One region of the Kocuria oxytropis genome, then DNA from elsewhere that is predicted to be linked to it. Evidence: predicted binding sites of a transcription regulator. Region 1 holds the regulator's gene; each other region holds the start of a gene.
The links. Region 1 encodes LexA, which represses DNA repair genes until DNA is damaged. Its sites were predicted from a motif close to TCGAACANNTGTTCGA; they were not measured.
Positions count from the first base shown of each region.

Region 2: QYM41_RS16595 (LexA family protein) is a predicted target of LexA. The motif match lies at 3,746-3,761, and genes of this name have one in related genera.
Region 3: QYM41_RS10615 (DNA polymerase III subunit alpha) is a predicted target of LexA. The motif match lies at 3,453-3,468, and genes of this name have one in related genera.

Region 1 covers NZ_JAVFXA010000006.1:29,773-39,706, forward strand. The annotation lists gene infC (translation initiation factor IF-3) at 1-749, opposite strand, end outside; gene QYM41_RS07810 (DUF503 domain-containing protein) at 1,085-1,381, opposite strand; gene QYM41_RS07815 (DUF1844 domain-containing protein) at 1,473-1,883, shown strand; gene QYM41_RS07820 (SseB family protein) at 1,928-2,782, opposite strand; gene priA (bifunctional 1-(5-phosphoribosyl)-5-((5-phosphoribosylamino)methylideneamino)imidazole-4-carboxamide isomerase/phosphoribosylanthranilate isomerase PriA) at 2,779-3,531, opposite strand; gene QYM41_RS07830 (CG2302 family histidine operon protein) at 3,578-3,739, opposite strand; gene hisH (imidazole glycerol phosphate synthase subunit HisH) at 3,736-4,503, opposite strand; gene hisB (imidazoleglycerol-phosphate dehydratase HisB) at 4,500-5,129, opposite strand; gene QYM41_RS07845 (histidinol-phosphate transaminase) at 5,274-6,377, opposite strand; gene QYM41_RS07850 (LysM peptidoglycan-binding domain-containing protein) at 6,399-6,821, opposite strand; gene lexA (transcriptional repressor LexA) at 7,166-7,933, shown strand; gene QYM41_RS07860 (ATP-dependent DNA helicase) at 8,006-9,934, opposite strand, start outside.
Region 2 covers NZ_JAVFXA010000025.1:1,967-11,900, reverse strand. The annotation lists gene QYM41_RS16615 (hypothetical protein) at 1-41, opposite strand, end outside; gene QYM41_RS16610 (hypothetical protein) at 120-398, opposite strand; gene QYM41_RS16605 (AAA family ATPase) at 710-1,345, shown strand; gene QYM41_RS16600 (Y-family DNA polymerase) at 2,029-3,291, opposite strand; gene QYM41_RS16595 (LexA family protein) at 3,310-3,735, opposite strand; gene QYM41_RS16590 (alpha/beta fold hydrolase) at 3,971-4,837, opposite strand; gene QYM41_RS16585 (hypothetical protein) at 4,871-5,278, opposite strand; gene QYM41_RS16580 (LysR family transcriptional regulator) at 5,430-6,482, shown strand; gene QYM41_RS16575 (hypothetical protein) at 6,431-7,579, opposite strand; gene QYM41_RS16570 (hypothetical protein) at 7,850-8,065, opposite strand; gene QYM41_RS16565 (hypothetical protein) at 8,306-8,719, shown strand; gene QYM41_RS16560 (hypothetical protein) at 8,719-9,720, shown strand; gene QYM41_RS16555 (hypothetical protein) at 9,717-9,934, shown strand, end outside.
Region 3 covers NZ_JAVFXA010000009.1:36,364-46,297, reverse strand. The annotation lists gene QYM41_RS10635 (fumarylacetoacetate hydrolase family protein) at 1-780, shown strand, start outside; gene QYM41_RS10630 (TIGR03885 family FMN-dependent LLM class oxidoreductase) at 890-1,858, shown strand; gene QYM41_RS10625 (MOSC domain-containing protein) at 1,907-2,479, opposite strand; gene QYM41_RS10620 (hypothetical protein) at 2,754-3,329, shown strand; gene QYM41_RS10615 (DNA polymerase III subunit alpha) at 3,477-6,866, shown strand; gene QYM41_RS10610 (DUF2382 domain-containing protein) at 7,050-8,129, shown strand; gene thrS (threonine--tRNA ligase) at 8,316-9,934, shown strand, end outside.

The sequences.
Region 1 (9,934 bases):
TCCTCGACGTTCTCGGGGGCCGGCACCGTCTCCTGGACCTCGGGCTCCGGTGCCGGCTGCTGCACCGGCTCCTCGGCCTGTCCGGCCCGCTCCCGCAGCTCGGCCGGGAACGCGTCCCCGATCGACTGGGTCACGGGCTCCGCGGAGGACGTGTCGACCTTGTCCTTGGCCTTGCGCTCGTTCTCGGCCTTCGCCTCGTCGCGCTGCTTCTGGCGGCGCGCCTCGGCCTTGGCCTCGGCCTTGTTCTTGAGCGGGCCCACGACCATCACCATGTTGCGGCCGTCCACCCGGGGGCTGGACTCGACCGCGCCGACCTCCGCGACGTCGTTCGCGAAGCGCTCGAGCAGGCGGACGCCCATCTCGGGGCGCTGCTGCTCGCGACCGCGGAACTGGATCATGGCCTTGACCTTGTCGCCGGCCCCGAGGAACCGCTTGGCGTGGCCGACCTTGGTCTCGTAGTCGTGGGTGTCGATCTTGAGCCGGAACCGGACCTCCTTGAGGACCGTGTTCGTCTGGTTCTTGCGCGACTCCCGGGCCTTGACCGCGGCCTCGTACTTGTACTTGCCGAAGTCCATGAGCTTGGCCACCGGCGGCTTGGCGTTGGGCGCCACCTCGACCAGATCGAGATCCGATTCGCGGGCCAGCCTCAGTGCGTCCTCGACGCGGACGATGCCGACCTGCTCGCCTGCGGGTCCGACGAGACGGACTTCGGGGACTCGGATTCTGTCATTGATACGTGGATCGCTAATGCCGTGCTCCTGATGTTCTGCGTGATCGCCCGGAGGTTTCCGGGGACCTCATGGTCCGGACCGGTCCGCAACGACAAAAGCCCCCGCTGCGGTCGGCAAGCGGAGGCTCATCGGTGCGCCGCCCGGGGGTGGCGCGCTGCGCGGCGGAGCGGACGGGAGGTGTCCCGGCCGTGCCGTCGTGCGGACGATGTCGTCGCGGACCCGGTGGCCGTGCTGCGGTCCGCCGAGGGATCGGGGGCCGTGGCCGGCGCGGGTGGGAGTCTCCTCCACTTGCACACTGCCGACCAGTCTAGCCCATGGGCCGCCGGTTCGGGAAACGGCGGGCGGGCGCGGAGTCACTCGTCCTCGGTGCTGTGCAGGGCCCGGCGGGCCGAGAGCAGCTCGGTCTCCGGCCGGGCGGCGACGAAGCGCTCGACCTCGTCGAGCACCTCGACGAGCCGGGCGGCGTCGGCCGCGACCACGGCGGTGCCCACGAGGGCGCGGCGGTGCAGGTCGAGGTGGCCGACCTCGGCGGCCGTCACCGGGAACCGGCGGCGCAGCTCCGCGACCAGGGGCCGGACCACCGAGCGCTTGCCCTTGAGGGAGTGGACGTCCCCGAGGAGGACGTCGAACTCGATCCAGCCGATCCACACGGTGCCCCACCTCCCGGTCTCCCCTGCAGGATAGTGCGGGGAGCCCGCGGGCGGGTCCGGGCGGCGCCCGGCGGTGTGGCAGAGTTGGGCCATGACTTCCGAGAACACCTTCCGCTTCGACGACGACGCCGCACGGTCCGGCCAGGAGATCCCGCAGGAGACGGTCAGCGCCGTCGACGAGCAGATGCGCGACATCGCGGAGGTCCCCGCCATCGAGGTCATCACGACCGCTGCCGTGCACCTCATGAGCGCGGCCGCCGTGAAGTGCGGGCTCGCCGCGGGCGAGGACGCCGAGGAGCTCAAGGACCTCGACGAGGCGCGCAAGCTCATCACCGCGCTGGCCGGGTTCGTCACGGCCGCGGCCCCGGAGATCGGCTCGCAGCACGCCGCCCCGCTGCGCGACGGCCTGCGCACCCTGCAGCTGGCGTTCCGCGAGGCCTCGGTCTACCCGGACGCCCCCGGCCAGGGGCCCGGCGAGCGGTTCACGGGCCCCGTCAGCTGAGAACCCTCGGCACGCGTGCGGCGGGCTGATCCGGGATCCCCGGGTCAGCCCGCTGTCGTGAGGCGCAGCTGCATCGAGTCCACGTCCTCCGCGAGGGCCGGCTCCACGCTCAGCCGGGCCTGGAAGCGGGCGAGGACGTCGTCCAGCCGCGCCCGGTCGAGGCCGGCCCGCAGGGAGAGCACCACCGCCAGCTCGGGGCCGGTCCCACCACCGCTGACGACCGATCCGTCCGCGGCGCGCGCCGCCACCCCGTCGCCGGGGGCCGTGCCCACCGCGAGGACCCCGGGCAGGTCCTCGGCGCAGCGCAGGACGGCCGCCTCGACCGCCGGGCTGCGGTAGGAGGGCGTCCAGGTCCTGCCCTGGGCCAGCGCCCAGAGCGCCGGGCGGCGCACGACGAACGGCAGGTCCGCGCCCGGGTCGAGCACCAGCAGCTGGGTGCCGTCCTGGACCGCGGCCACGGCGGCCCGGCGGACGTCCGTGGCCACGGGCCGCGCCCGGTCGTGCCAGCGCGCGAGGGCCGCCGTGGAGGAGAAGACGGGCAGCACCGCACGGCCGTCCGCCGACCGCAGGGACACGAGCGCCATGTCGGCCTCCTTGTCGGCCACCAGACCGGCCTCCGTGACGGTCGAGGCCGAGACCTCGGCCACCACGGGCACGAACACCCGGGTCCCGGCGAGCGCGGCGACCACCGCGGCCTCGTCCCCCGTGCCCGCGCGCAGGGCCCGGAGGGCCTCGAGCACGGCCGGGGCGGCGGTGCCGTCGTCGTCGGGGAACCGGTGGGTGTGGCTGGTGCCCTCCCCCAGGTCGCGCCCGGCCCAGGCCTGGCCGCCGGTGTCCTCCGTGCCGCCCGCGCCCGCGAGCTGGGCGGCGATGTGCGCCGGCAGGGGCCGCTCCGTCACCGCGCCCCCGGGCGGCCCGCCACGTCGAGGGCCTCCTCGAGGGTGAACCGGCCCGCGTAGAGGGCCTTGCCCACGATGGCGCCCTCGACGCCCGAGGGCACGAGGGTGCGCAGGGCGGCGAGGTCCTCGAGGGAGGAGATCCCGCCGGAGGCGACCACGGGCTTGTCGGTGCGGGTCGCGACCTGCTGCAGCAGCTCCAGGTTGGGGCCCTTCAGCGTGCCGTCCTTGGTGACGTCGGTGACCACGTAGCGGGCGCAGCCGTGGTCCTCGAGGCGGTCCAGGACCTCCCACAGGTCCCCGCCCTCCTCGGTCCAGCCGCGGGCGGCGAGCACGGTGCCCCGCACGTCCAGGCCCACCGCGATGACGTCCCCGTGCTCGGCGATGACCTTCCGCGTCCACTCGGGGTTCTCGAGGGCCGCGGTGCCCAGGTTGATCCGGGCGGGGTCCAGGGACAGGGCGCGCTCCAGCGAGGCGTCGTCGCGGATGCCGCCGGACATCTCCACCTTCAGCTCGAGCTCGGCGGCGACGCGGCGGAGCACGTCGATGTTGTCGCCGCGGCCGAAGGCGGCGTCGAGGTCCACGAGGTGGATCCACTCGGCGCCGGCCTCCTGCCAGGCGAGGGCCGCCTCGAGCGGGTCGCCGTAGCCGGTCTCGGAGCCGGCCTCGCCCTGGACCAGGCGCACGGCCTGGCCGTCCGCGACGTCGACGGCGGGCAGCAGCTGGAGGCGGGGGGTCTCGCTCAGGGGCATGGGATCTCTCTTCTCGGGGTCGGGGTGTGGGACGGGTGGGCGGTGCTCAGCGGCCCTGGAACCAGGCGTACCAGCCGTAGCCGATCAGGGCGAGAGCCACGGTGGCCAGGAGGACGACGGTCCAGACGGGCTTCTTCTGCTGCTGGAAGGAGATGGCCCCGCCGGCGAAGAACGCCCCGAGCACCATCACGAGGACGGCGGCGGTCACGCCGCGCCGTCCCCGGTCCCCGGGGCCGGCCTGCCGGCCAGGGTGTCCCCGCCGAGGGGGTCGCCGGCCTTGAGGTGGTCGAGCCGTCCGGTGCGCGGCAGGGTGCCGAGCCAGTTGCGCAGCAGCTGGATGCCGGCCGCGGAGGACTTCTCGGGGTGGAACTGGGTGGCGCACAGGGGGCCGTTCTCCACGGCCGCGACGAAGCGCCCGCCGTGGTCGGACCAGGTCACCTGCGGCGGCCGCATCTTCTCGATGCTCTGCGGGAAGTCCCACTCCTGCACGCCGTAGGAGTGCACGAAGTAGAACCGCTCGTCCTCGATCCCCCGGAACAGCACGGAGCCCTCGGGCGGGTCGACCGTGTTCCAGCCCATGTGCGGGACCACGTCCGCCTTGAGCCGTTCGACGACGCCGGGCCACTCGCCCATGCCCTCGGTCTGCCGGCCGTGCTCCACCCCGGACTCGAAGAGGACCTGCAGGCCCACGCAGATGCCGAGCACGGGGCGGCCCCCGGCCAGGCGGCGGCCGATGAGGCGCAGCCCGTCCACGGAGCGCAGCCCCTCCATGACGGCGGCGAACGCCCCGACGCCGGGGACCACGAGGCCGTCGGCGTCGAGCACCGCCTCGGGGTCGGCGCTGAGCACCACGTCCGCCCCGGCGGCCTCGAGGGCGCGCACGGCCGAGCGCACGTTGCCGGCCCCGTAGTCGAGGACCGTGACGGTGGGCCGGGAGCCGCCGGGGCCCGTGGTGTCGTCCTCGGTGCTCACAGGGCTCCCTTCGTGGACGGGATGCCGTGCACCCGGGGGTCGGGCTCCACGGCCTGGCGCAGGGCGCGGGCCAGGGCCTTGAACTGGGCCTCGGCGATGTGGTGCGGGTCCCGGCCGGCCAGCAGGGTCACGTGCAGGCAGATCCCGGCGTGGTGGGCCAGGGACTCGAAGACGTGCTGGACCATGGAGCCGGTGAAGTGCCCGCCGATGAGGTGGTACTGCTGGCCCTCCGGCTCACCGGTGTGCACCACGTAGGGCCGCCCCGAGATGTCGACCACGGCGTGGGCCAGGGCCTCGTCCAGGGGGACCGTGGCCTCGCCGAAGCGGCGGATCCCGGCCTTCTCGCCCAGCGCCTGGCGCAGGGCGTCCCCGAGCACGATCGCGGTGTCCTCGACGGTGTGGTGGACGTCGATGTGGGTGTCGCCGGTGGACCGGATCCGCATGTCGATCAGCGAGTGCTTCGACAGCGCGGTCAGCATGTGGTCGTAGAACGGCACGGAGGTGTCGATGTCGTTCTTGCCGGTGCCGTCGAGGTCGATCTCGACGGACACCGTGGACTCGCTCGTGCGCCGCTCCAGGGCGGCGCGGCGGGACGCCCGGGGGCCGGTGGTGGTCTGGTCGCTCATTCGGTGGGAACTCCTCGCGGGCGCGGCCCGGCCGTCGGCGGGCCGCGGGTGGTCCGGGCCGGGCCGCGCGGCGGCGCCCGGGATCCGGTGGTGGTGGTCTGCTTCCATGCTATCCGGGACGGGAGGGCCCCTGCCCGGGGGCGGTCAGCGGCCGGAGACGATCCGCTCCATGCTGGCCAGGAACGCGGTGGTCTCCTCCTCGGTGCCGGCCGTGACCCGCAGGTGGCCGGGGATCCCGACGTCCCGCACGAGCACCCCGTCCTGGAGCAGCGCCTCCCACATGCCCCGGGAGTCGTCCATGCCGCCGAAGAACACGAAGTTCGAGTCGGACTCGGCCGGCCGCAGACCGAGCCGCACCAGGCCCTCGACGATCCGGTCGCGCTGGCGCTTGATGTCCTCCACGGTGGCCAGCAGCGACCCCGAGTGGCGCAGCGCCGCCAGGGCCGTGGCCTGGGTGACGGCCGAGAGGTGGTAGGGCAGCCGGACGAGGCGCACGGCGTCGGCGACCTCGGGGGCCGCCGCGAAGTAGCCCAGCCGGGCCCCCGCGAGCGCGAAGGCCTTGCTCATGGTGCGGGAGACGATCAGCCGGGGACGGCCCTCGAGCAGCGACAGCGCGGTGGCGGTGCCGCGGTGGGAGAACTCGGCGTACGCCTCGTCGACGACCACGACCGTGCGGAACTCCTCCCCCGCCTCGTACACGGCGGTGACCACGTCCGTGCCCAGCGCCGTGCCGGTCGGGTTGTTGGGCGAGCACAGGAAGACGACGTCCGGGCGGTGCCGGCGCACCTGCTCGGCCGCGGACTCCGCGCTCAGCCCGAAGTCCGCCGCGCGCTCCCCGGCCACGAAGCCGGTGTGCGTGCCGGAGGCCAGCAGCGGGTACATGGAGTAGGTGGGCACGAAGGTCAGCAGGGAGCGCCCGGGGCCGCCGAAGGCCTGGAGGATCTGCTGCAGGATCTCGTTGGAGCCGTTGGCCGCCCACAGGTTCTCGGGTCCGAGGCCGTGGCCGAGGTACGCGGCGAGCTCCTCGCGCAGGGCGGTGAACTCGCGGTCCGGGTACCGGTTGAGGGACCGGGCCGCCTCGGTCACCTCCTGGACGATGGCCGCGTGCACGTCGGCCGGGACCGGGTGGGTGTTCTCGTTGGTGTTCAGCGCCACGGCGACGTCGAGCTGCGGGGCGCCGTACGGGGCGCGGCCGCGCAGGTCGTCGCGGAGCGGGAGGGCGTTGAGTCGGTCCAGGTTCTGCGTCACCCGGACAGTTTAGTGCTCCGCTCAGCCGGCCGGGACCTCGAGGAGCTGACCGGCCACGAGCACGGAGCTGTCCAGGTCGTTGAGCTCCACGATCTCGTCCATGACGTCCCGCGGGTCCCGGTCGGGGTCGGCGGCCACGGCCAGCTCCCACAGGCTCTGCCCGGGGAACACGGTGGCCTGCTCGGTGCCGGCGCCCGGGACCGGCGCGCTCGTGGCGGTGGCCGTGGAGGGGACGAGGAAGACGACCGCGAGCACGACCAGGGCGGCGGAGCCGGCCAGGACGGGCAGCCCCAGGAACACGAGGCGGCCGCGGCGGGTCAGGGTCAGCGGGGTGCGGGGGCGCGCGGGGCGGGCACGGCGGAGCGCGCGGCCGAGACCCCGGGCGGGCCCCGCGGGCTCGCGGCGGCGGGTGACGACGGCGCTGAGGGTGGCACTGGCACTCATGACATGAACTCCTTGACGTTCCCGCACGGGGCGGGCGATCTCGAACACCGGTTCGCTCGACGGCCTCTGCGGGCCTGCATTCGATCGAACATACTTTCGAACACCGATGACCCATGTCTAGCACGTGTCTGCGAACGCTGTCGACACCGGTTCGTACAGATGTTTGAACACCCACGGCGTGTCGCCTAGGCTGAGGGCAGGTTCAGGCCTCCGGCCGGCGCGCGCTGCGGACCCCCGGCGCCTGCCGACCGGGATCCATCGAACCACCCGGGTCCGACATCGGAACCGGGACCGCGCAGACCGGCGGCGGCACCAGCGGCCGGACGGGAAAGGACGACGCCCCCATGGCCCAGCCCCCCACCCCCGAGGAGTCCCCCGCCCGGGGCTCCCGCCCCGGGGCGCGCTCGCGCGGCCGCGGGCTCAGCGTGCGCCAGCGCACGATCCTCGAGGCCATCCAGCGCTCCATCGCCGAGCACGGCTATCCGCCGTCCATGCGGGAGATCGGGGACCTCGTGGGCCTGGCCTCCCTCTCGAGCGTCACTCACCAGCTCTCCCAGCTCGAGAAGCTGGGCTACCTGCGCCGCGACCCCAAGCGCCCGCGGGCGATGGAGGTGCTCACCCCCCTGCGGCTGAGCGGCAGCGGCGCCGAGGAGACCACCGGGGCCGCGGCCGAGCCCTCCGAGCGCACGGCGCGCCCCGCGGTTCGCGACTCCGTGGCGGAGCTGTCCACCTCCGCGGACGTGACGATGGTCCCGCTGGTCGGCCACATCGCCGCCGGCGGGCCGATCACGGCCGAGCAGGCCGTCGAGGACGTCCTCGCGCTGCCCCGCCAGCTGGTCGGGCACGGCGAGCTGTTCATGCTGCGCGTGAAGGGGGACTCCATGATCGACGCCGCGATCTGCGACGGCGACTGGGTGGTGGTGCGCCGGCAGAGCGCGGCCGACAACGGGGACATCGTGGCGGCGCTGCTCGACGACGAGGCCACGGTCAAGACCTTCCGGCAGCGGGACGGGCACACGTGGCTGCTGCCGCAGAACACCCGCTACGAGCCGATCCTCGGAGACCACGCCACCGTCATGGGCAAGGTCGTCTCGGTGCTGCGCAGCCTCTGAGCCGCATCCCGCCCCTGCCGGGCCCCCCGCCGACGGCGGGGGCCCGGCGGCCCGTGGAGAGCCGCTAGCTAGCTAGCCCGTGGCGAGCCGCTGCAGCGCCCCGAGCACCACCGAGCGATCGGTGGTGGTCCACAGCGGCGGCAGGGACCCGCGGAGGAAGCCGCCGTAGCGGGCGGTGGCGATCCGGGAGTCCAGGATCGCCACGACGCCGCGGTCCCCGCCCGCGCGGATGAGCCGCCCGGCCCCCTGGGCCAGCCGCACGGCCGCGTGCGTGGCGGAGACGGACATGAAGCCGTTGCCGCCGGCCCGTTCCGCGGCGCGGGCGCGAGCGCTGGCCAGCGGGTCGTCCGGGCGCGGGAAGGGGATCCGGTCGATCATCACGAGCCGGCACGAGGCGCCGGGGACGTCGACGCCCTGCCACAGGCTCATCGTGCCGAACAGGCTCGTGGACGGGTCCTCGGTGAACTCCTGGACGAGGCCGGCGAGCGAGGACTCCCCCTGGCACAGGATCGGCAGGTCGGTGCGCGCCCGCAGGGCCTCGGCCGCCTCCTCCGCGGCGCGGCGGGAGGAGAAGAGCCCCAGGGCCCCGCCCCGGGAGGCCTCCAGGAGGGCGAGCATCTCGTCCAGCTGGGCCTCCGTGAGCCGGCGGCCGGGCTTCTCCAGGTGCCCGGCGAGGTAGAGGATGCCCTGCCTCGGGTAGTCGAACGGGCTGCCGACGTCCACGCCCTCCCAGCGCGGTGCGCCCTCGCCGCGCAGGCCGAGGGCGCCGGCGGCGGAGTCGAAGGACGAGCCGACGGACAGGGTCGCCGAGGTGAGGACCACGGTGCGGCCGTCGAACAGGCCCTCCCGCAGGGTGCCCGCCACGCTGAGCGGCGCCACGTGCAGGGTCGCCGGGTCGGTGACCTCGGCGGGCACGTAGCCGCGGCTGGGCTCCCAGCCGCCCTGCCGGGAGATCCACAGCACCTCGCGGTGCTCCTCGGCGGCGAGGAGGCGCTCGGCCAGGTCGAGCACGTCGCTCACCCGGGAGCGGGCCATCTGCCGGCCCGCGTCCGCGTCCTTCTCCCCGGGACCGGCCTTGGACTCGGTCATGACGGTGCGGGCGGCGTCCCGGATCTCGGCCACGGCCGCCGCCTGGGCCTCCCCCAGGCCGCGGTGGAGCAGCTCGGCGGGAGCACCGGCGAGGGCCGCCTCGAGACGGGCGGCGCCGGCTGTGAGGGCGTCGGGGCTCGCCGAGGTGTGCTTGCGCACGGACGCGGCGGCCGAGCGGACCGTGGCCGCCGAGAGCTGACCGGTGACGGCGCCCGTCACCCGGTCCTGGAGCTCGTGGGCCTCGTCGATGACCACGACGTCGTGCTCGGGCAGCACGGTGACGCCCTCGAACGCGTTGATCGCGAGCAGGGCGTGGTTGGTGATGACGATGTCGGCCTCGCCCGCCCGCTGCTTGGCGAGCTCGGCGAAGCAGTCCTCGACCAGGGGGCAGCCGCGGCCCAGGCACTCCTTGGCGGTGACCGACACCTGGCGCCAGGCGCGGTCGCTGACGCCCGGGAGCACGTCGTCCCGGTCCCCGGTGGCGGTGTCCCGGGCCCACTCCCGCAGCCGCTGGACCTCCTGGCCCAGGCGTCCCGGGTTCTCGGCGGCCTCCGGCTGCGCCGCGCCGGGGTGCGGGGCGGCGTCCGGCAGGGTGAACAGCGCCCCGGGGTCGTCGTCGGACGGATAGCCACCCTCGATCTTGTGCAGGCACGCGTAGTTGCTGCGCCCCTTGAGCAGGGCCACGTCCACGTCGCGCTCGAGCTCGCCCTCCAGGGCCGCCAGCAGGCGCGGCACGTCCCGGCCCACGATCTGCGACTGCAGCGCGAGCGTGGCCGTGGCCACGACCACCGGCTTGTCCGCGTGCTGGGCGTGCGCCACGAGCGGGGCCAGGTAGGCCAGGGACTTCCCGGTGCCCGTCCCCGCCTGGACCAGCAGGTGCCGGCCGCGGTCCAGGGCCTCGGCGACCTTGGC
Region 2 (9,934 bases), on a different contig from region 1:
CGACGCTGGAGTGATGCGGGACGCTCGGGCTGCTCGGTCATCGCAGCACCTTCTTCGCGATCGCCGTGTAGGCATCCAGCACGCGGGAGCCCTTGCGGTATTGGCCGTACCACTCCCCTTCAGATCCGTACCTCTTGGACGATGGCCCGGTCCGGGATCAACGGCTCCAAGAACAACCCGGTGGCGCGCAGCTCCTCGAGGCTGGCCACCGCCGCCCGACTCATGATCGTCTCCTTGACCCCGCCGACCACGATGCCGGCCTCGGTCAGGGTGTCCGGGGCGCCGAGCTGCTGGCGGTGCCGGCGGAACTGGGCGACCGTGCGCCTCGCCCCGTCCACCCCGTCGATGCCATCGCTGGTGGCGGTGGCGGCGTAGACCACGGTGTCCGCAGCGTTCAACGCCGACAACGTCAACGGCCCACCCTGCCGGTTCGGGCAGTCAATGACCACCACATCCGCTTGAAGGCCGGTCAGGGAGATCTTCAGCCGCAACTCCGCATGATCGGCCCGGTCGGCCTCGCGGTTGGAGACGTTGCGGGCCGAGGTAAGCACCCGGAGTTTGGGGTGCCACCCGCTGGGCACAACGAGCTCCCCCCGCAGACATAGGACAGACTTCCCCAATCACACAATTCTGGTACCAGACTAATACAATATTGGTGTGGTACTAGTTTGGTACTTGAGTAGCATTATAATGGTGTTACTGTGGTGCCATGATCATTGTCTTTGGACATCAGAAGGGCGGAACGGGCAAGTCGACGCTCACCGTCAACATGGCCGTTGAGCTGCAACGGCAGGGAAAAGACGTACTGTTGGTCGACGCTGACCCCACCATCCGCACGACCTCGAACTTCACCACTGACCGAGAAGAAGCCGGACTCCCCTCGATACAGTCCGTACAGAAGTCGGGATCACTACATAAGTTCCTGGAAGAGTTTCGACCTAAGTTCGATCACATCTTGGTCGACGTCCCGGGCAAGGACTCCAAGGAGATGCGCACAGCGCTCACCGCCGCGGACATGCTGATCAGCCCTACGCGCGCCACCCAAGCTGACCTCGACGCTGTGGCCGGCCTTCTGGAGACGGTCGAAGGAGCCCAAGACTTCAACGAGGACCTCAAGTCGATGCTGGTTCTGAATTTTGTCTCCTCGAACGTATTTACCAAGGAGCGAGAAGAAGCGCAGTCGTACCTCGAGGACTTCCCCCGGGTGCGACTTGCTGAAACCGTGCTGCATCAGCGCAAGGCTTTCGCCGACTGCCTGGCCGACGGCAAGGGAGTCGTAGAGATGCGCGATGCCAAAGCCAAGGCCGAGATCCAACTGCTGACCCAGGAGGTCTTCTCATGGTGAGGAAACGTGGCCCGGTTGCCACCAATCGCGAGGAAGAGATCGAGCGGTTTGCAGCGGCAGCTGAAGGCTCTGGATCCGGGGCCCCCGAACAGGGGCCACCCCTGAAGCCGTGGAAGCGGCGGGCACGAATCGGAGCCAAGGTGAAGGGGTACAACTTCCGATTCAACAACACCCAGCACGCCTTGCTTAACTATGCCGCTGAAGCTGAGGACACCTCTCAGCAAAAGTTGATTGAAGAGCTCGTATGGCCAGTGCTCGAGGAGCGATACGGTCAGAACGTGCCCCTTAAGTAGTCATTACTCATACCACACTGATGTGGTGTTGGTACTAAACAAGTACCAACATGGTGCCGTATCGACAGTGGTCGGTACGGCACCCCCATGTCCGGTCATCGCCGTGGGGTAGCGAATCATCTCCTAGCAATTGCGCTACCACTACACCATCCGAGGAAGTCCACTGGGGTAGTGGTCAGTGCGAATAAAGGGGGGAGTGGCCAGCTCCAGAGGGTCGAACATACTGAAATCACACCACACCAGTACCATACTAGTACCACACTCATGCGGCACTGATGTGGTACTTATTCCTGGCAGTGACCCCCTAAAGTGATTCGCCGTCCCGCCAGTGCCAAGAAGATGTGTGACAGCTGCCATTTCCTGAAGCACCCCCGGGTGGTGAGTTATCGGTCAGCTGACGGTGCGTAGTTCGTTCCAGTCGGTGGTGTACCTGGGGGAGAGGTCGGTTTGGCGGTTGGCCCAGGGGGTGGGGGAGTGGGCGCCAAACCCACCGAGAGCGAGGGTGCCGGTGCCGAAGCGGCGGTTCACCGCGTCGATGAGCTCCCCGAGGGGTGCGGGTTGTTCGAGGACTCCGGGCAGGACCGGCACGGCCCCGTCGGGGGCGAGGTCCAGGCACAGGATGCCGGCGCGCATGTAGGACATGCCGTGCATCAGCTTGGGCACCAGGGCGGCCCGGGCTGCCGCGACCAGGGGTCCGGGTTCGTTGGTGGGCACAGCCAGGCGCACGTTGGCCGAGACGTTGTGGGTGGGCCCGGGCCGGTGCGGGGAAGTAGAGGCAAACACCGTGAGGCGCCCGGCCACCTCGTCTTCTTTGCGCAGCCGGCGCGAGGCGCGTTGGGCGAACTCGGCCACGGCCGCCCCGACAATCTCCGGATCCCATATCGGGTCCGGGAACGACCGGGAGACCAGGATCTGCTGCTTGGTAGCGGCGATGTCTTCAACGGGGATGGCGGGGTGCCCGTTGAGCTCTAACACGATGCGCATCTGCACCACGGAGAACGACTGCCGGATCGCCACCGGGTCCGCATCGCGCAGCTGCGCCACCGTCTCGATCCCCATCGCTTCCAGGCGCTTAGCCAACCGTCCCGCGATGCCCCAGACCTCGGTCACCGGCAGCTGGACCATCAGCCGGTCCCAGTACCCCTGAGGGGCCTGATCCCAGTGCACGACCCCGTGCGCGGCGGGCAGCTTCTTCGCAGCCTCGGTCGCGATCTTGGCTCGCGTTTTCGTGCTCGCGATGCCGATGCTCACCGGCAGACCGACGTTGCGGGCCACGGTGGCTTTCAGCCGGCGCGCCCACCGTGCTTGCTCGGCCGGTGTGCCGTCCGGGGGAATGAGGAAGCACTCATCAATCGAGTACACCTCCTGGCCACGGGCATGGCGGGCCAGCAGCAGCATCACCCGCTCAGACAGATCCGCGTACAGCTGGTAGTTGGAGGAACGTTTGATCAGCCCCCACCGGACGGCATCAGCCCGCAGCTGGAACCAGGGGTCACCCATCCGGATCCCCAGGTTCTTGGCTTCGGGGGAGCGGGCGACCACGCAGCCGTCGTTGTTGGACAGCACCACCACCGGTTTGCCGGTCAGGGAAGGTTCAAACAGTGCCTCGCAGGAGGCGTAGAAGTTGTTCACGTCCACCAGGGCAATCACCACACACCACCACCCGCTCGGTTAGTGGACGTGGCGGATCCCGTAAACCACCACACCCCAGACCACCAGTTCCGACAGGGACGGAACCTCGACGTCGGGGTAGGCCGGGTTCTCCGGGTGCAGCACCACCCGGTCGGGGTAGACGTGGAGGGTTTTGATGGTGAAGTCCCCGTCCAGCACCGCGATCACCACATTGCCGTCCCGCGGGGTCAGTGACCGGTCCACGAGGACCTCGTCGCCGTGGTAGATCCCGATGCCTTCCATGGAGTCTCCGGTGACGCGGAAGAGGTAGGTGGAGGTGACATCGCGGATCAGGACCTCGTTGAGGTCGATCCGCCCGTCGTCGAAGCTGTCCTGGGCGGGGGAGGGGAAGCCGGCCGGGACACGGACCAGGACCGCGTTCACCAGCACCGGGTCGTCAATGGTCAGCGGCACGGGGGGTCTCATATCGCCAGAATAGAACACATATTCGATATTTTAACGCTCATACTCGCTACAGACGTATATATCTACGGTTGACTCGTGTTGATGCTCCGGATTCTGGCCGGTGGCCCGGACATGCCAAGGACCCGTCCTCGATGGGAGCGGGACGGGTCCTTGGGTTGGTTTACCCCTGGTGGGTGTTGGCGTTCCGACATGTGAAGGGTGGCTTCGTCTGTCGGTGGCCGCGGTAGGGCCAGGCTCAGGAGCTGACGGAGGCCCCCTTCTTGGTCTTGATCGCTTCCAGGGCCTGCTTGAGGTAGCCGGCGAAGACGGGGTAGTTCTCGCTCATCGGGAAGTGGCCGATCTCCTTCATCTCGATGAAGTCCGCATTGCGGATCTGTGAGGCCGTGCGCGCCCCGTCCTCGGGGGTGGTGAGGTAGTCGTACTCGCCGGTGAGCATCACCACCGCGCACTGATCGGTGTCAATGTCTCCGAGCTTGCCGCGCAGATCGTGGTCCACGGAGTAGAAGTGCAAATCCCCCTTGAAGGCCTCCGAGCCCTGGGTGTAGTAGAACCAGGTCTTCCACCGATCGGCGTCCGGGGACTGCGGAGCCATCAGATCCCACGTCCCGCTGGCGCAGACCTGGGCGGCGTTGGCGTGCGGGTGCTGCCACCAGTCCAGGTAGAAGCCCGGGGAGTAGTCCGCCCCCTCCACGGGGATGACCGCGGCGAAGCGGTCCGGGCGCCGGTAGGCCAGCTGCAGGGCGATGTTACCGCCGAAGGAGGAACCCATGAAGATCGGGTTCTCCAACTCCAGGGCATCGCACAGCGCGAGAATGAAGTTGGCGTAGTGATCGGCGGTGAGCTTGTACTCCTCGGTCCACCATGCCGTGTTCTCCGGCGGGTCGGACTTGCCGTGCCGGGGCAGGTCATAGGCGATGACCCGGTAGTTGGTCGTGATCTCCTCGTCCTCGAGCAGATCCCGCCACTGGTGGTTGTGGCAGCCGGCGGTGTGCTGGCAGATCAGCGGCTGGCCGGTGCCGTTCTCGAGGTAGAAGACCTTGTACTCCAAGCCGTCGACCTCGACGGTGACGTAGTGGCCGGTGACAGGTGAGATGCGAGCCATGAGAGTTCTCCTTTTCCAGGCGGTGCAGAGGAGTCAGACGGGGACGCCGACAGTGCGCAGCAGTTCGATCTGGCGGGTGAGGCAGCGCAGGTTCTGCATCAGCACCAGCACATCCCCTTCCAGGCGCATGTCGCGCTGGAAGGACGCCGACCAGATGCCGTGGAACATCGGCGCCGGCATCTCCACCCCGAACTCCCGCCAGGTGGCGGCACTGGCACGGATGGCGAACTGGTACGGGGCACCCAGGGGGCCAGGATCGATGCTGATCTCAGCGACCTCACCGGCGTTCATCCGCACCACGACGGTGTGGTCTTCCATGTCCAACAGATAGGAACACGTGAAGTACTTCCCGTGCGCCTGGATCTCCGGATCCTGGTCATTGGCAGTCCTGAAGACCTCGGCCCATTGCTGGACGGAGGTGGTCTCGGTGGTGGCAGTCATGTCGTGGTCCTTCCCGGTGCTTTCGGGGTTGCCGTGGCGATTTACCACCCCCATTGCACCGTGGCCCCGATCACATGGCCATGACCGGTCTGCTATCCCGCAATAGGCCATACCTATTGGCTCCGGCCGGGCCGCTCTCTACCGTGGAAGGATGCTCCCACCATTTGAGTTGCGTGTCCTGCGGTACTTCGTCGCTGTTGCCGAGGAGCTGCACTTCGGGCACGCGGCCACCCGGCTGCACATCGCCCAACCGTCGTTGAGTGTGCAGGTCCGCAATCTGGAACGTTCCGTGGGTGCTCCCTTGCTCGTCCGCTCTCCTCGCGGGGTGAGTCTCACCCCGGCCGGAGAGGTGCTCCTGGACCATGCCCGAGCTCTGCTGGCCGCCGCCGACGTCGCCGCGGAGGCCACCCGGCGCACAGCCCAGGGCATGGGCCAGAGGCTGGTGGTGGGCTTCCAAGCCAACGCGGCGGCTGAACTGACCCCGAAGGTCCTGGCCGCTTACCGTCAACAGCATCCTGAGGTCCACCTGCAGATGCGTTCCTACCCCTTCGCCGATCCCACCGCCGGGCTGGCCGATGGCAGCGCCGATGTTGCTTTCATCCGCCCGCCGATGCCGGAATGCGAAGGGCTCCGGGCCGAACCGCTGTTCACCGAACCGAGAATCCTGGCCATGCCGGATACCTACCGATTCGCCTCCCGGAAGACGGTCTTCGTCGAAGAGCTGCTGGACGACCCCTTCGTGGCCCGCCACGCCCCTGAGATCTGGCGGGACTTCTGGCTGGCCATCGAAGCCCGGGGCGGGCAACCAGCCCGCATCGGCGCCGATGTGAAAACCGTCGACGAGTGCTTCGAAGCCATTCTCAGCCACCAGGGCATCGCCTTCACCCAGTCCTCCACCCAACGCTTCTACAACTGGCCCGGCTTGGCCTTCGTCCCGGTCGAGGATCTGCCGCCCTCGACCGTGAGCATCGCCTGGCGAGAGGACACCATCAGCCCCACCGCACGAGCCTTCATCACCACCGCCCAAACCATCGCTGCTACCACCCCGGTTCCCGAAGCCGTGACGTTCCCCGCCGCGCACCCCACCCACGCCACTGACACCCCGATGCTGACACCCGCCTCGCCGGCGAGAACCGTTGAGCAGGACCCCTCTCATCCCGTGGTTCCAGCGCGCCGGGCAGCTTCGGCCAGGCCAGCCGCATAAGCGGCCGCGAACCGCTCCTTCACCGGGCGACGCACCACCGACGCCCCCGACCTAACGGTCACATCAGCCGCTGAAGCCTTCGCCGCCTGGCGAGCCGCGTGACGTTCAGCGGCCGCGACGGCCTCGGCCCTCCGCTGCTCGGCTTCGGCCGTCGCGCGCTGGTCGGGGGAGCGGTGCGGGGTGCCGTCCTGGTAGGTCCAGGCGCGCAGCCGGGCGGCGAACCAGGCCCCGGGGTGGGTGATCCCGGTGACCGCATCGTGGGTGTAGCGCGCCCCGGCCGGGGTCCAGTCCAGGGCGTGCAGCACATCGGCCACCGTCCAGCCGGCCTCGAAATAGGGCTTGGCGACCGAGACGACGTAGGCGGTGGTGATCCGCCGTAGCACCAGCGCGTGGTGTTGCATCTCCAACCCCGCCCAACGATAAGCCTGCTTCCAATCCGACCGGGTCGCCCCCACCCTCGAAGGCTGAACCGTTGCATGAGCTGGCCACAGCGGAGCTGTCCGCTGGGCAAGGGCGGCTTGGACCTCCCGTCGCTGCGCGGCGGCTTTGGCAGAGGGTCGCGGCGTAGCCGCGTCCTTTGGGGAAAGGTTTTCGCGCGCGTGCGGGGGAGAACATACCCCCTCTAGGGGGACCGGGCCGACATTTATATCCACAACCTCTGCTGCCTCCTCTTCCGTCTTCTCGGCCGGCGTAGGCGTGGGCGTAGGAGGTGCGGGGACGGTGAGGGCGTAGACGGGCGCCTCACCGTGCTTCTTGCCGGTGGCCCGCGGGGTGTAGCGGGCGGAGCGGCCCGTGGCGACGACGGCGAGCAGGCCCCAGTCCTTGAGCCGGCGGATCATCCGCCCGATGCTGTCCTCGTGCACCCCGAGGCGTTCGGCGACCCAGGCCCAGGTGGTGCGCCAGGTCCGTGAGGCCGGGTCCTGCTGGACGGCGATGACCTCGACCAAGGCGGCCATGTTGGCCCGGCCATCGGCGCGCATCAATTCCAGGGCCGGGTGCTCCAGGACGGCACGCTTCCAGACGACCACGTGCCGGGCCAGACGGCAGCCCTTGGGCACGGCGCGCAGCACCACGGCCTTGGAGCGTTCATAGGCCACCCGCACCCGCCGACGACGCGACGGGAGCTCTCCGGAGGCCTCGAGGGCAGCGTCGGGGGAGGAGTGTGACCGAAAATCGGCGCGGTTGAGTGATGAGGGGTCCATTTGCGGACGCGCCTCAGGTACACTAGGGGACACAACAGTCCCCTGGTATTGGGTTCATGACAGGTTCCGATTCAGTTAGCTGTTGAAACGGCTGTCTAGGTCGCCAAACTTGCGACAGCCGGATGACTTCGACGGCCCGCCCTGCCAAGGCGGGCCGTCAGTCGTTTAAGCAGAGTTAGCCAGCGGTAGGCGCGGCTCCTCCCTGTTGTCGAGCTTGTTGGGTCGTCCCGCATCGCGGTCGATCAAGGCACCGATGTACTCGGCCATGCTGAGTCCCGTTCGATGAGACGCTTCGACGGCCGCGCGATGCTGCTCAGGAGACACACGCGTGGACAATGCCACTTTGTGTCCTTGCAGCTTCGGTTGCTGGTACTCGGTCATGAAGCCATCGTTGCACACCGCAACCGCAACCGGTAGCGGTGTGGGGTGTGTCTCCACGATTTCCTGGCCCCCTTGATTCTGAAACCTGAGGTGGTAAAGACGCGCCGAAGGCTCCCGTCTGGATGTATCGCATCCACCATACATTCTTTTGAACATGTTCAACATAAACATGTTCAAGTTCCAGGTAGCCTGGAGAGCATGTCTTGGCTAGGGGGAACTGTTTCCCGTTCCGACTCCGATGTGCTGGCTGAGTTGCCGGACCATCTCACCTGGGAGGGTCTTCATCTGGAGGTGCAGCGTCGGCACGGCAAGCCCATCCACATCAAGCCCGCCCCGGCGGGATTGGGCCATGACGTCACGGGCCTGTGGTTGGAGAAGGCTGAGCGGTCCTGGATTTTCCATGCTGCCGGGGAGAGCGAGCTGCTGCGCCGGCACGTGATCCTGCACGAGTACGGACACATCCTCCTCATGCACGGTGGCTGCGAGCTGACGCTGGGAAACGCCTTCGCCCACATCGGGGGCTCCCGGCGGATCAAGACCCTTCTCGGGCGTTCCTCGACCTGGACGGCCCAGGAGATCGCGGCAGAGAACGCCGCCACGCGGTTGGCCGCCAGACTGACCCAGCAGGTGGATCCTCTGCTCGAGGCCTTCTGATGAGCCTCGGAGCGGTGTTGAGTCTGCTCAAGGCCGTGGCGTGCATCTTCGCCGCCGTGGCAGTGGTCGTTCGTCTGCCACGAGTGGCGCGGCGACGCCGAGTGGACTTCGTCTGGGTGGGCACGGCGTTGGCAGCGCTGGCCTTCTCGGCCAACGGGGTCATGGTTCCCGAACGGACCGTGGATGCGTGGCTGGGCGGGGAGAACATCTTCCATCTGGTGCGCAACTTGCTCGCACTCAGCGCCGTATGGTGCCTACGGGCGGCCCTCGTCCAGTCCCTGCAGCGCAGGGACTGGAGCCGGTCGCGGACATTGCGGGAGACCGCCATAGGTAGCGCCTTGCTGCTCGGGCTGACGGTAGCGTTCTTCTCGATCGACCGGGGCCCCACCTCGGGAGCGTTCATTCCGGACCATCTTGCCCAGGACGGCACACTGGTCTACACACTGCTCATCATGGTGATGGGAGCGTGGAACGCCGCCGATGTCGCCCGTGTCGCCTTCCGGGAACTCACCCTGCGCCAGCTGGCGCACGACCGCCTGCTGCGACCGGCCCTGCTCGGCCTGGGTGTGGGAGGTTCTCTGCTCGTGCTCGGCTGCACGCTCGAGGCCGGCTACGCAGTCCTCGGGTATTCAGGCACGTGGGATGCTGTAGCTGTGGCCCTGCGTGCCTCGTTCGGGCCGGTCTTCCTGCCCGGGGCCGTGCTGGTGTGCTTGGCCGTGGCGTGGCTGGGTCTCTACGCCCAAGGCCGGCGCCTGAAGATGGGTCTGCGCATGGACATCCTGAGGATCGCCCCGATGTGGGCCCAACTCGGCGCGGACCGGTGGAGCCCTGGTGGGCGCCCTCCGGGCTGGCGCAGCGCCCTGTCGGCTGATCCCCAGAAGGTTCTCTACAGTGCCGTCATCGCCGTCGAAGACGCCCTGCGGGCAGAGAACGCGGGCCTGTCGGAAAAGCAACGGTGTGCCCTGCAGGCCGCCGAGAGGAGATTTGAACTCACATCATGAGCACCTCGATCGTCGTCCCCCACTGGGAGCGAACCGCCACGGAAGCCTTCCAGCCTCCGGTGCTGCTGGCGGCGCTGCTCATCGCGCTGCCCTGGGGGGCGAACCCAACTGCGGCCTCGCTGTGGTGGGGAATCAGCGCGGCCCTCATTGTGTGCGGCATTCCGCTGGCCGTGGTCCTCATGCTGGTGCGCCGAGGGGTCCTCACCGACCACCA
Region 3 (9,934 bases), on a different contig from region 1:
CGGACCGTCTACCTTCCCGTCCCCGACGTCGGGGCCCTCCTCGCCGGGGGCGACCTGCACCTGCCCGGGGAGCCCGGCCCCGCACCGGAGCCGGGCGAACTGGCGACCCCCGTCCTGCGCCCGGGCAAGATCCTGTGCGCCGGGCTGAACTTCTACGACCACGCCGAGGAGGTCGGCCAGGAGATCCCGGAGCACCCCACGATCTTCGCGAAGTACGCCACGGCGCTCATCGGTCCCACCGACCCCATCGCCATGCCGGAGGAGTCCGAGAAGATCGACTGGGAGGCCGAGCTCACCGCGGTGATCGGATCGCCCCTGCGCCACGCCACGCTCGACCAGGCGCGGGCCGCGATCGCCGGCTACACCATCATGAACGACATCTCGGTGCGGGACTGGCAGGGCCGGACCTCCGAGTGGTTCCAGGGCAAGAACTTCGACCGCACCACCCCGGTGGGTCCCGTGGTCGTCACCCCCGACGAGATCGACCCCGAGGCGGGACTGGCGATCCGCTGCACCGTGGACGGCGTGCTGCACCAGGACTCCGGCACCGACCGGATGATCTTCTCCGCCGTGGAGCTGGTCGAGTACCTGAGCCGGTTCCTGACGCTGGAGCCCGGCGACCTCGTGGCCTGCGGGACCCCCGCCGGCGTGGGCCTGGCCCGGAAGCCCCGCCGGATCTGGCTGCGCGACGGTCAGGAGGTCGTCACCGAGATCGAGGGCATCGGCGAGCTGCGCAACGTCTGCACGCCTGCCGAGGAGCTCCTGCCGGTCTCCGGCTGACCCGGCGCCCGGTGCGGCCGGGTCCGGAGGCTCCGGCCGGGTCTGCCCGCTCCGGCGCCGTTCCCGTCCCTCCCGACCAGACCCTTCCAGCCCTCGACCGGAGAACCCCATGGCGACGATCGGCTTCCACGCCTCCCACGAGCAGATCCCTCCCGAGCAGCTGCTGCGCGACGTCGCGCACGCCCAGCAGGCCGGCTTCGGCGCCGCCATGTGCTCCGACCACCTCGAGCCGTGGTCGCCGCAGCAGGGCCACTCCGGGTTCGCGCTGTCCTGGCTGGGGGCTGCCCTGGCCACCACGGACCTGCCGTTCGGGTTCGTGCACGCCCCGGGCCGCCGCTACCACCCCGTGGTCACCGCCCAGGCCACGGCCACCCTCGCCCGCATGTTCCCCGGCCGGACGTGGACCGCCCTGGGCAGCGGGCAGAAGCTCAACGAGCGCGCCGTCGCCCCGGAGTGGCCGGTCAAGGAGCAGCGGCAGCGGTTCCTCGAAGGGAGCTTCGACGTCGTCCGCCGGCTGCACGCGGGCGAGGAGGTGTCCTGCCGGGAGCCGTTCCACGCCGACCGCGCCCGGGTCTGGGACCCTCCGGCCGACCCGCCCCCGCTGCTGGTGGCCGCGCTCACCCCGGCGACGCTGCGCCGCTTCGCCCCCGCGGCCGACGGCTTCATCACCGTCCAGCAGCCCCTGGACGACCTGCGCCGGATGCTCGACGCCTGGCGCGAGGCCGGCGGCACCGGCCGGGCCGCGCTGCAGGTGCACCTGAGCTGGGCGCCCGACCCGGAGCAGGCCCGCGCGATCGCCCTCGACCAGTGGCGCACCAACGTCTTCGACCCCGTGACCATGGCCGAGCTCGCCTCGCCCCAGGACTACCTGCGCAAGGCGGTCCAGGAGGACGTGGGGGACGAGCAGGTCGCCGGTGCGGTCAACGTCTCCGCCGATCTCGGCCGGCACGCCCAGTGGCTGCACGAGTACGCCGAGCTCGGCTTCGACGAGATCTACCTGCACCACGTGGGCCAGGAGCAGGACCGCTTCCTCGACGCCTTCGGGGACTCGGTGCTGCCCCGGCTCGCGCCGGCCTGAGCCGGCACGGACCCGGGCGAGCCGGGGAGCGCCGGCGGTCGCCGGGTCCTACGGCAACCGGGACGGCCGCCGCAGGACCGGCACCCCGGCCTGCTCCGGCTCGAGCGGGACCGGGCTGTGCAGCACGGCCGGCCCGCGGTGCAGCTCGCCGGTGGACAGCGGCCGGCAGCGCAGGCCCCCTCGTCCCCGCATGGCGGCGTGCGCCCCCGGGGCCAGGACCCGGTCCATCCAGGCGCAGGGGTGGGCGGGCCGTCCTCCCCGCAGCCGCACGAGGGAGCCCCGGGACTCCAGTGCGAACTCCTCGCCCAGCAGCGGGGCCAGGTGGGCGCCGCGGAGGACCACGTTGCGCCGGGTCAGGAGCGGGTCGAAGGGCGCCGTGCCCAGGTCCGCCGCCATGGCCTCGAGCGCCTCGACGGCGAGCAGGGTGACGGCGGCGTCCATGTGCGCGGCCTTGCCGAAGAACCGGTCGCCCACCACCCCCTTGCCGGCCACCAGCTCGACCCGCTCGGCATCGGTGGTGGGGACGTCCGCGGCGCCGTCCCGGGCGCGGCCGAAGTAGGCGTGCGCCGGGGACACGAGCAGGTGCAGGACCTCCACGTCGTACCGATAGGTCTCCGTCATGCCCCACGTCCCTCCGTCGTCGCGGCCGTTCGTCCCGGCGCCGCCGTGTCGCTCCCGGGCCGCCGTGTCGCTCCCCGGGCCGCCGGGGCCAGCATAGGCACGGTGGAGGACACCGCGGCCCTCCCGGCCCCCGCTCTTGCCCGGCAGCGGGGCGGGGTCACAGGTTGTCCCCTTTACTGATGCACACCTGTTGCCCGGGGTTCCCGGGGACGAGAATGACGGCGAGGGAGGACCGCCGCGGCGTGCCGCGGCCCGGGCCAGGAGAGGAGATCGCGTGCCCGCCAGACGCTTCACCCGGGGGTGGGACCGGCTGGCCGGGCCGGCCGGATCGGCGGTCGTCGTTCTCGTCCTGGCCCAGATCCTCCTCCGGGGCGCGGTCTCCGTGGCCCAGCTGGCGCTGGGCGCGGCGGCGCTCGTCGTCGTCGCGCTGGTGCTCGGACAGCGGCTGGTCGTCCCCTGGCCGGCGCGCCGGCCGCCCCGGCGGCCCCGCATCACCACGACCCGGGCCTGGACCTGCCCGCTGCCTCCGGAGGAGACCCTCGAGCGGATCCACACGGCGTTCGCGGACCTCGGCCCGTCGGTCCGCCCCGAGGAAGGCTGCGTGGAGGTGCCGGTGGGCTCGGACGCCTCCTTCCGCCGGCGCGGGACCGCCTCCGAGTTCGGGTGGCGGGCCCTGCCCCTGCTGGCCACCTTCCGGGTCGCCCCCGGCGCCGGAGGGTCCGAGGTCGCCGCCGAGGTGCGCGACGACCTCGGGTGGTACCCCCAGCCCCCCGACCGGCTCGTGGAGGACGAGATCGACCGCCGCAGCGCCGTGCTGATCGAGCGCGCGATCTGCGCCACGGGCGGGTGAGCGCCGGGCCTGGCAGGCACCGGCGGGACGAGGACGTCCGGACGGATCGGGGCCGGCGGTGAGGACGGTGACCGCGGACCCCGGAGGGCGCGCCCCTCCGGCGGTTTGCAATTGACTTAATATTCGAACACGTATTCGAATGAGGGTGTGAGCTTTCCGCACCTGCACGTCGCCACCGCCTTCAGCGCCCACTTCGGGGTCAGCCGTCCCGCCGCCCTCGTGGCCGCCGCGGCGGCCGACGGCGCGGACGTGCTCGCCTGCACCGACCGGGACGGGCTCTACGGCGCCGTCAAGCACCTGGGCGCGTGCCGCGAGCACGGCATCGACCCGGTCCTGGGGGTCGACCTCGCCCTGCTGGCCCCCGGGCGCGAGCACGTCCAGGGCCGGATCGTGGTCCTCGCGGCCGGGGGCACCGCCGGTGCGGGCTACGCCGCGCTGTGCCGGCTCGTCTCCACCGCCCACGCCGGGAAGGGCCCGCCCGGGGTGACCGCCGCCGAGATCGCGGCCTCCGCGGTCCCGCCCCGGCACGGGGAACCGGCCCTGACCGTCCTGCTCGGACCCGCCTCCGACGTGGGACAGGAGCTCGCGGCCCGGCGCTACCGCACCGGGCGCGCCGCCCTCGCCCGGTGGCGGACCCTGCTGCCCGCACCGGCGCTCGCCGTGGAGGTGGTCTCGCACCTGGCCACCCCCGGCACCGCGTGCAGCACCTCCCACGCGGCGCGGATGCTGCGCGCGGCCCTCGAGGCCGGGGTGACCCCCGTGCTGACCAACGCGGTGCGCTACGCCACCCCCGCCGAGGCCGCCACCGCCGACGTCCTCGACGCCGCCCGCGCCCTCACCCCGCTCGAGACCCTCGGGGCGGACCCCCTCCCCTCCGGCGGCAGGGGAGGGCGGCCCGGGGCGTCCCGGCGGGCGGCCGCGCCGGAGCCTCTGCAGCCCAACGGCCAGGGCTGGCTCAAGCCCGCGCGGCAGATGCACGCGCTCGCGGCGGAGATCGCGCGGGCCGCGGACCTCGGCGCCGCCGGTGCCGCGGACCTGCTGGCGGGCACCCAGCGGGTCGCCGACCGGTGCCGGCTCGACCCGGTGGCCGACTGCGGCTGGGGGCGGCCGGTGGTGCCGGAGGCCTCCGTGCTGGGTCTCGAGCGGCCGGCGCCCGCGGAGCTGCGGGCCCGGTGCGAGGCCGGACTGGGGCGCCGCTACCCGGGCCGCGGCGCCGCGCGGGCCGTGCAGGACCGTCTGCGGCAGGAGCTGCGGGTGATCGAGGACCTCGGCTTCGCCTCCTACTTCCTCACCGTGGCCGAGGTCTCGGCGATGATCGGGGCGATGGGCGTCCGGCACGCCGCCCGCGGCTCCGGCGTGTCCTCGCTCGTGAACTATCTCCTCGACGTCTCCCAGGTGGACCCGCTCGAGCACGAGCTGCTCTTCGAGCGCTTCCTCTCCCACGACCGCTCGACCCTCCCGGACGTCGACATCGACGTCGAGTCGGCCCAGCGCCACCGCGTCTACCGGAGGATCTTCGAGCGCTTCGGCCCCGAACGGGTGAGCCTCATGAGCATGCAGAACACCTACCGGGCCCGCGGCGCCGTGCGGGACGCCGGGCTGGCCCTCGGCCTCGACCCCGAGACCGTGGACGGCGCCGCCAAGCAGCTGTGGCACCTGCCGGCCGCCGCGCTGCGGGAGACCATCGCCCGCCGGCCCGAGCTGCGGGAGTTCGCCGAGCAGGTGGCCCAGGAGAAGCAGCTGGACCTCCTCGTGGACCTCACCGAGCGCCTGGACCGGCTGCCCCGGCACATCTCCATGCACCCGTGCGGGGTGATCCTGGGGGACCGGAGCCTCCTGGACCGCACACCGGTGCAGCCCGGCGGGGCGGGCATGCCCATGAGCCAGTTCGACAAGCACGACATGGACCCGATGGGCATGCTCAAGCTCGACATCCTCGGGGTCCGGATGCAGTCGGCACTGGCCCACGCCGTCGACGAGGTGGCGCGCACCCACCCGGACCGGCCCCCTCCGGACCTCGAGGCGATCCCCGTGGACGACGAGCAGACGTTCGAGCTCATCCGCTCGACCCACACCCTGGGCTGCTTCCAGATCGAGTCCCCGGGCCAGCGCGAGCTCATCGGCAAGATGGCGCCCACGAGCTTCCGCGACCTCATCGTGGACATCTCCCTGTTCCGTCCCGGCCCCATGCACTCGGACATGGTCCGCCCCTACCTGGAGCACCGCCACGGCTGGTCCGCGCCCGTCTCGATCCACCCCGCCCTCGACCCGATCCTCGCGGAGACCCACGGCGTGACCGTCTTCCACGAGCAGGTCCTGCGCATCCTCGACACCTTCACCGGCTGCGGTCTCGCCCGGGCCGACGAGCTGCGCCGCCGGCTGGGCTCGGAGCGCGAGCTCGAGGTGGAGGAGTTCTTCCGGCAGCGGGCCCGCGCGCGGGACTACCCCCTGGACGTCGTGGACCGGGTCTGGGAGATCCTGGCGGCCTTCGGCTCGTTCGGCTTCTGCAAGGCCCACGGCGCGGCGTTCGCGGTGCCCACCTACCAGTCCGCGTGGCTGAAGACCCACCACCCGGAGGCTTTCCTCGCGGGGCTGTGGGAGCACGACCCGGGGATGTACCCCAAGCGCCTGCTCGTGGGGGAGGCGCGGCGGATGGGCATCCCCGTCCTGCCCGTGGACGTCAACCGCTCCGACGAGCACTACCGCGTGGAACGGCTCGACGACGACCCCGCCCGCCTGGGCGTGCGCCTGGCCCTCACCGGGATCCACGGGGTTTCGCAGGCGGAGGTCCGCCGGATCGTGGCCGGGCAGCCCTACGCCTCGCTCGCCGACCTGCGGCAGCGGGCCCGGCCCGCCCGGCGCACCCTCGAGCGCCTCGCGGCCGTCGGGGCCTTCGACGGCCTGCTGCGCCGGTCCGGTGGCGCCGCCTCCCGCGCTGACCTCGTGCACGCCCTGCGGACCCGGGCGGACAGCACCCGTTCCGCACGCCCGGCCGGGCAGGTCGAGGGCCAGCTCGCCCTGCCGCTCGGGGACCTCGAGCTGCGCGACCTGCCCGCGGAGCGCCCGGAGCCCACCCTGGAGGAGAAGGTGCGCACCGAGCTGGACCTGCTCGCGGTGGACGTCTCCGCGCACCTGCTGGAGAGCTGGGCGCCCCTGCTCCGGGAGCTCGGGGTCACGCCCGCGGAGCGGCTGCTGGAGCTTCGCAACCGCTCCGAGGTGCTCGTGGCGGGGGTGCGGGTCTCGACCATGACCCCTCCTCTGCGCAGCGGCCGGCGGGTGGTCTTCGTCAGTCTCGACGACGGGACGGGCACGGTGGACTGCGCCTTCTTCCCGGACGCGCAGGACCGCTCGGGGCAGCACCTGTTCGGCACGCGGATGCTCCTGGTGCGGGGCCGGACGCGGCGCACCGGACCCCGGGGGATCAGTCTCAGCGCGGTGCAGGCCTGGGACCTCGCCGACCCGGGGACACCGGCGGCGGTGCGTGCCGCGGCCCCGCCGGGAGCCGCGCCGGGGACACCGGGAGTCCGGGCAGGATGAGCCCGGATTCCGCGCGGTTCCAGGGGTTTCACTCTTGGTGAAGCCATTGGCCAGTGGGCTTATTGCCAGTATGGTTACTAATAACAGCGGACGAGCTGCACCCCGCCCCCGGGCGGTGGCCGTCCGCGGCGAGCCCCCCGACCAGGGGAGCCCGTTGTCTCGCAGAACAGAGAAGGAGTTCTCATGGCTACGTACGACGTCAACGCCCTGCTCTCGGCCACCGCCTACGGATCGGACGGCGACAAGATCGGCAAGGTCGAGCAGGTCTTCCTGGACGACAACACCGAAGAGGTCACCTTCGTGACCGTCAACACCGGTCTCTTCGGTGCCAAGGAGAGCTTCGTCCCCGTCGACGGCGCTCAGCAGGACGGCGACCGCCTCGTCCTTCCCTACACCAAGGACGTCGTCAAGGACGCCCCCAACGTGGACGCGGACCAGCACCTCTCCCCGGCCGAGGAGGAGGAAATCTACCGCTACTACAAGATGAACTACTCCGGCGCCGGCACCGACGACCGCGATCGTGACCTCACCGATCGTGACCGCACCGCAGGTGTCACCGACCGCGATCGCGACCTCACCGATCGTGACCGCACCGCAGGTGTCGCCGACCGCGACGACCGCTACGCCGCGGACACCGACCGCAACGCCGTTCCCGCCTCGGGCACGGCCGGGACCGCCGGCTACCCCGAGAACGACGGGTACCCCGGGACCGACCGCGACGCCACCGACCGCAACAGCACGGCCGGGATCGCCGATGTCGACCACGACATCCGGGACCGCGACCTCGACGCCGACCGGGACCGTGACCGCACGGCCGGCACCGCCGACCTCGACCGGGACCGCGACCTCGACCGCACCGACCGTGCCGACAACGGTGTGGTCCGGCACGAGGAGCAGCTGCACGTCGGCAAGGAGCAGCGCGAGACCGGCCGCGCCCGTCTGCGCAAGTACGTGGTCACCGACCACGAGACCGTCGACGTGCCCCTCGAGCGGGAAGAGGTCCGTGTCGAGCGCACCCCGCTGAACGACACCGAGACCACCGGTGGGACCATCGGCGAGGAGGACGTCGACGTCACCCTCCACGAGGAGCGCCCCGTCGTCGCCAAGGAGACCGTGGGCGTCGAGAAGGTCGGCCTCGAGAAGGACACCGTCCGCGACACCGAGCGCGTCGACGCCGACGTCCGCAAGGAGCAGGTCGACGTCGAGACCGACGCCGACCGCGGCACCGGCCTGAACGACGACGAGCGCCGCGACCGCATCTGATCGTCGCCGAGCGTCCCGGGGCCCCCGTCACCACTGTGGTGGCGGGGGCCCCGTCGTCGTCCCGCCGCCACGACCCGCACCAGCCGACAGGTACCATCGTTGCAGTGCGCGCCGCCTGCCGGTGCCGCTGCCACGCGCCCCCCGTACCGGTGCGTGCCGTTTCCCGACCCGAGGAGCACCTACCCCATGACCACCGTGCCCGAGCACCAGCCCGAGTCCGCCCCCCTCACGATCACCGTCGACGGCGAGCAGCGCACGGTGGGCACCGGGACGTCCGCCGCGGACCTCTACCGCGAGGACCGCACCGTGGTGGTGGCCCGGGTCAACGGCGTGCTCAAGGACCTCGCCACCGAGCTGGCCGACGGGGACGACGTGCAGCGGGTGCTGGTCTCCGAGCCCGAGGGCCTCGAGGTGCTGCGCCACTCCGCCGCCCACGTCATGGCCCAGGCCGTGCAGCAGCTGCACGAGGACGCGAAGCTCGGCATCGGCCCCTACATCACCGACGGCTTCTACTTCGACTTCGACGTCGAGCACCCCTTCACGCCCGAGGACCTCAAGGCCATCGAGAAGCGGATGCAGCGGATCGTGAACTCCACGCAGTCCTTCCGCCGCCGTGCGGTGAGCGAGGAGGAGGCCCGCGCCGAGATGGCGGACGAGCCGTACAAGCTCGAGCTCATCGGCCTGTCGCAGGGCCCGGGCTCCGGCGGGGACGTGGACGCCGCCGCCGAGGGCGCCTCGGTGGAGGTCGGCGCCGGGGAGCTGACGATCTACGACAACGTGGACCGCAAGAGCGGGGAGACGGTCTGGAAGGACCTGTGCCGGGGTCCGCACCTGCCGGACACCAAGCTGATCGGCAACGGCTACGCCCTCATGCGCTCGGCCGCCGCCTACTGGCGGGGCTCCGAGAAGAACAAGCAGCTGCAGCGCATCTACGGCACGGCGTGGCCCTCCAAGGAGGACCTCACCGCGTACAAGGACCGCCTCGCGGAGGCGGAGCGGCGCGACCACCGCCGGCTCGGCTCGGAGATGGACCTGTTCTCCTTCCCCGACGAGCTCGGCTCCGGGCTGCCGGTGTTCCACCCCAAGGGCGGGATCATCCGCAAGACCATGGAGGACTACTCCCGGGAGCGGCACACGGAGGCCGGCTACGAGTTCGTCTACACCCCGCACATCACCAAGGGGCACCTCTACGAGGTCTCCGGTCACCTCGACTGGTACCGCGAGGGCATGTTCCCCGCGATGCACGTGGACGAGGAGCGGGACCCGCAGACCGGGGAGCTGACCAAGCAGGGCCAGGACTACTACCTCAAGCCCATGAACTGCCCGATGCACAACCTGATCTTCCGCTCCCGGGGCCGCTCCTACCGTGAGCTGCCGCTGCGCCTGTTCGAGTTCGGGCAGGTCTACCGGTACGAGAAGTCCGGCGTGGTCCACGGCCTCACCCGCGTGCGGGGCATGACCCAGGACGACGCCCACATCTACTGCACCCGCGAGCAGATGAAGGCCGAGCTGACCACCACGCTCGGCTTCGTGCTGGACCTGCTCAAGGACTACGGGCTGGACGACTTCTACCTCGAGCTCTCCACCAAGGACCCCGAGAAGTTCGTGGGCTCGGTCGAGCTGTGGGAGGAGGCCACGGCCACCCTCGCCGAGGTCGCCGCCGAGTCGGGGCTGGACCTGGTCCCGGACGCCGGCGGCGCCGCCTTCTACGGCCCGAAGATCTCGGTGCAGGCCAAGGACGCGATCGGACGGACCTGGCAGATGTCCACCATCCAGCTCGACTTCAACCTGCCGGAGCGCTTCGA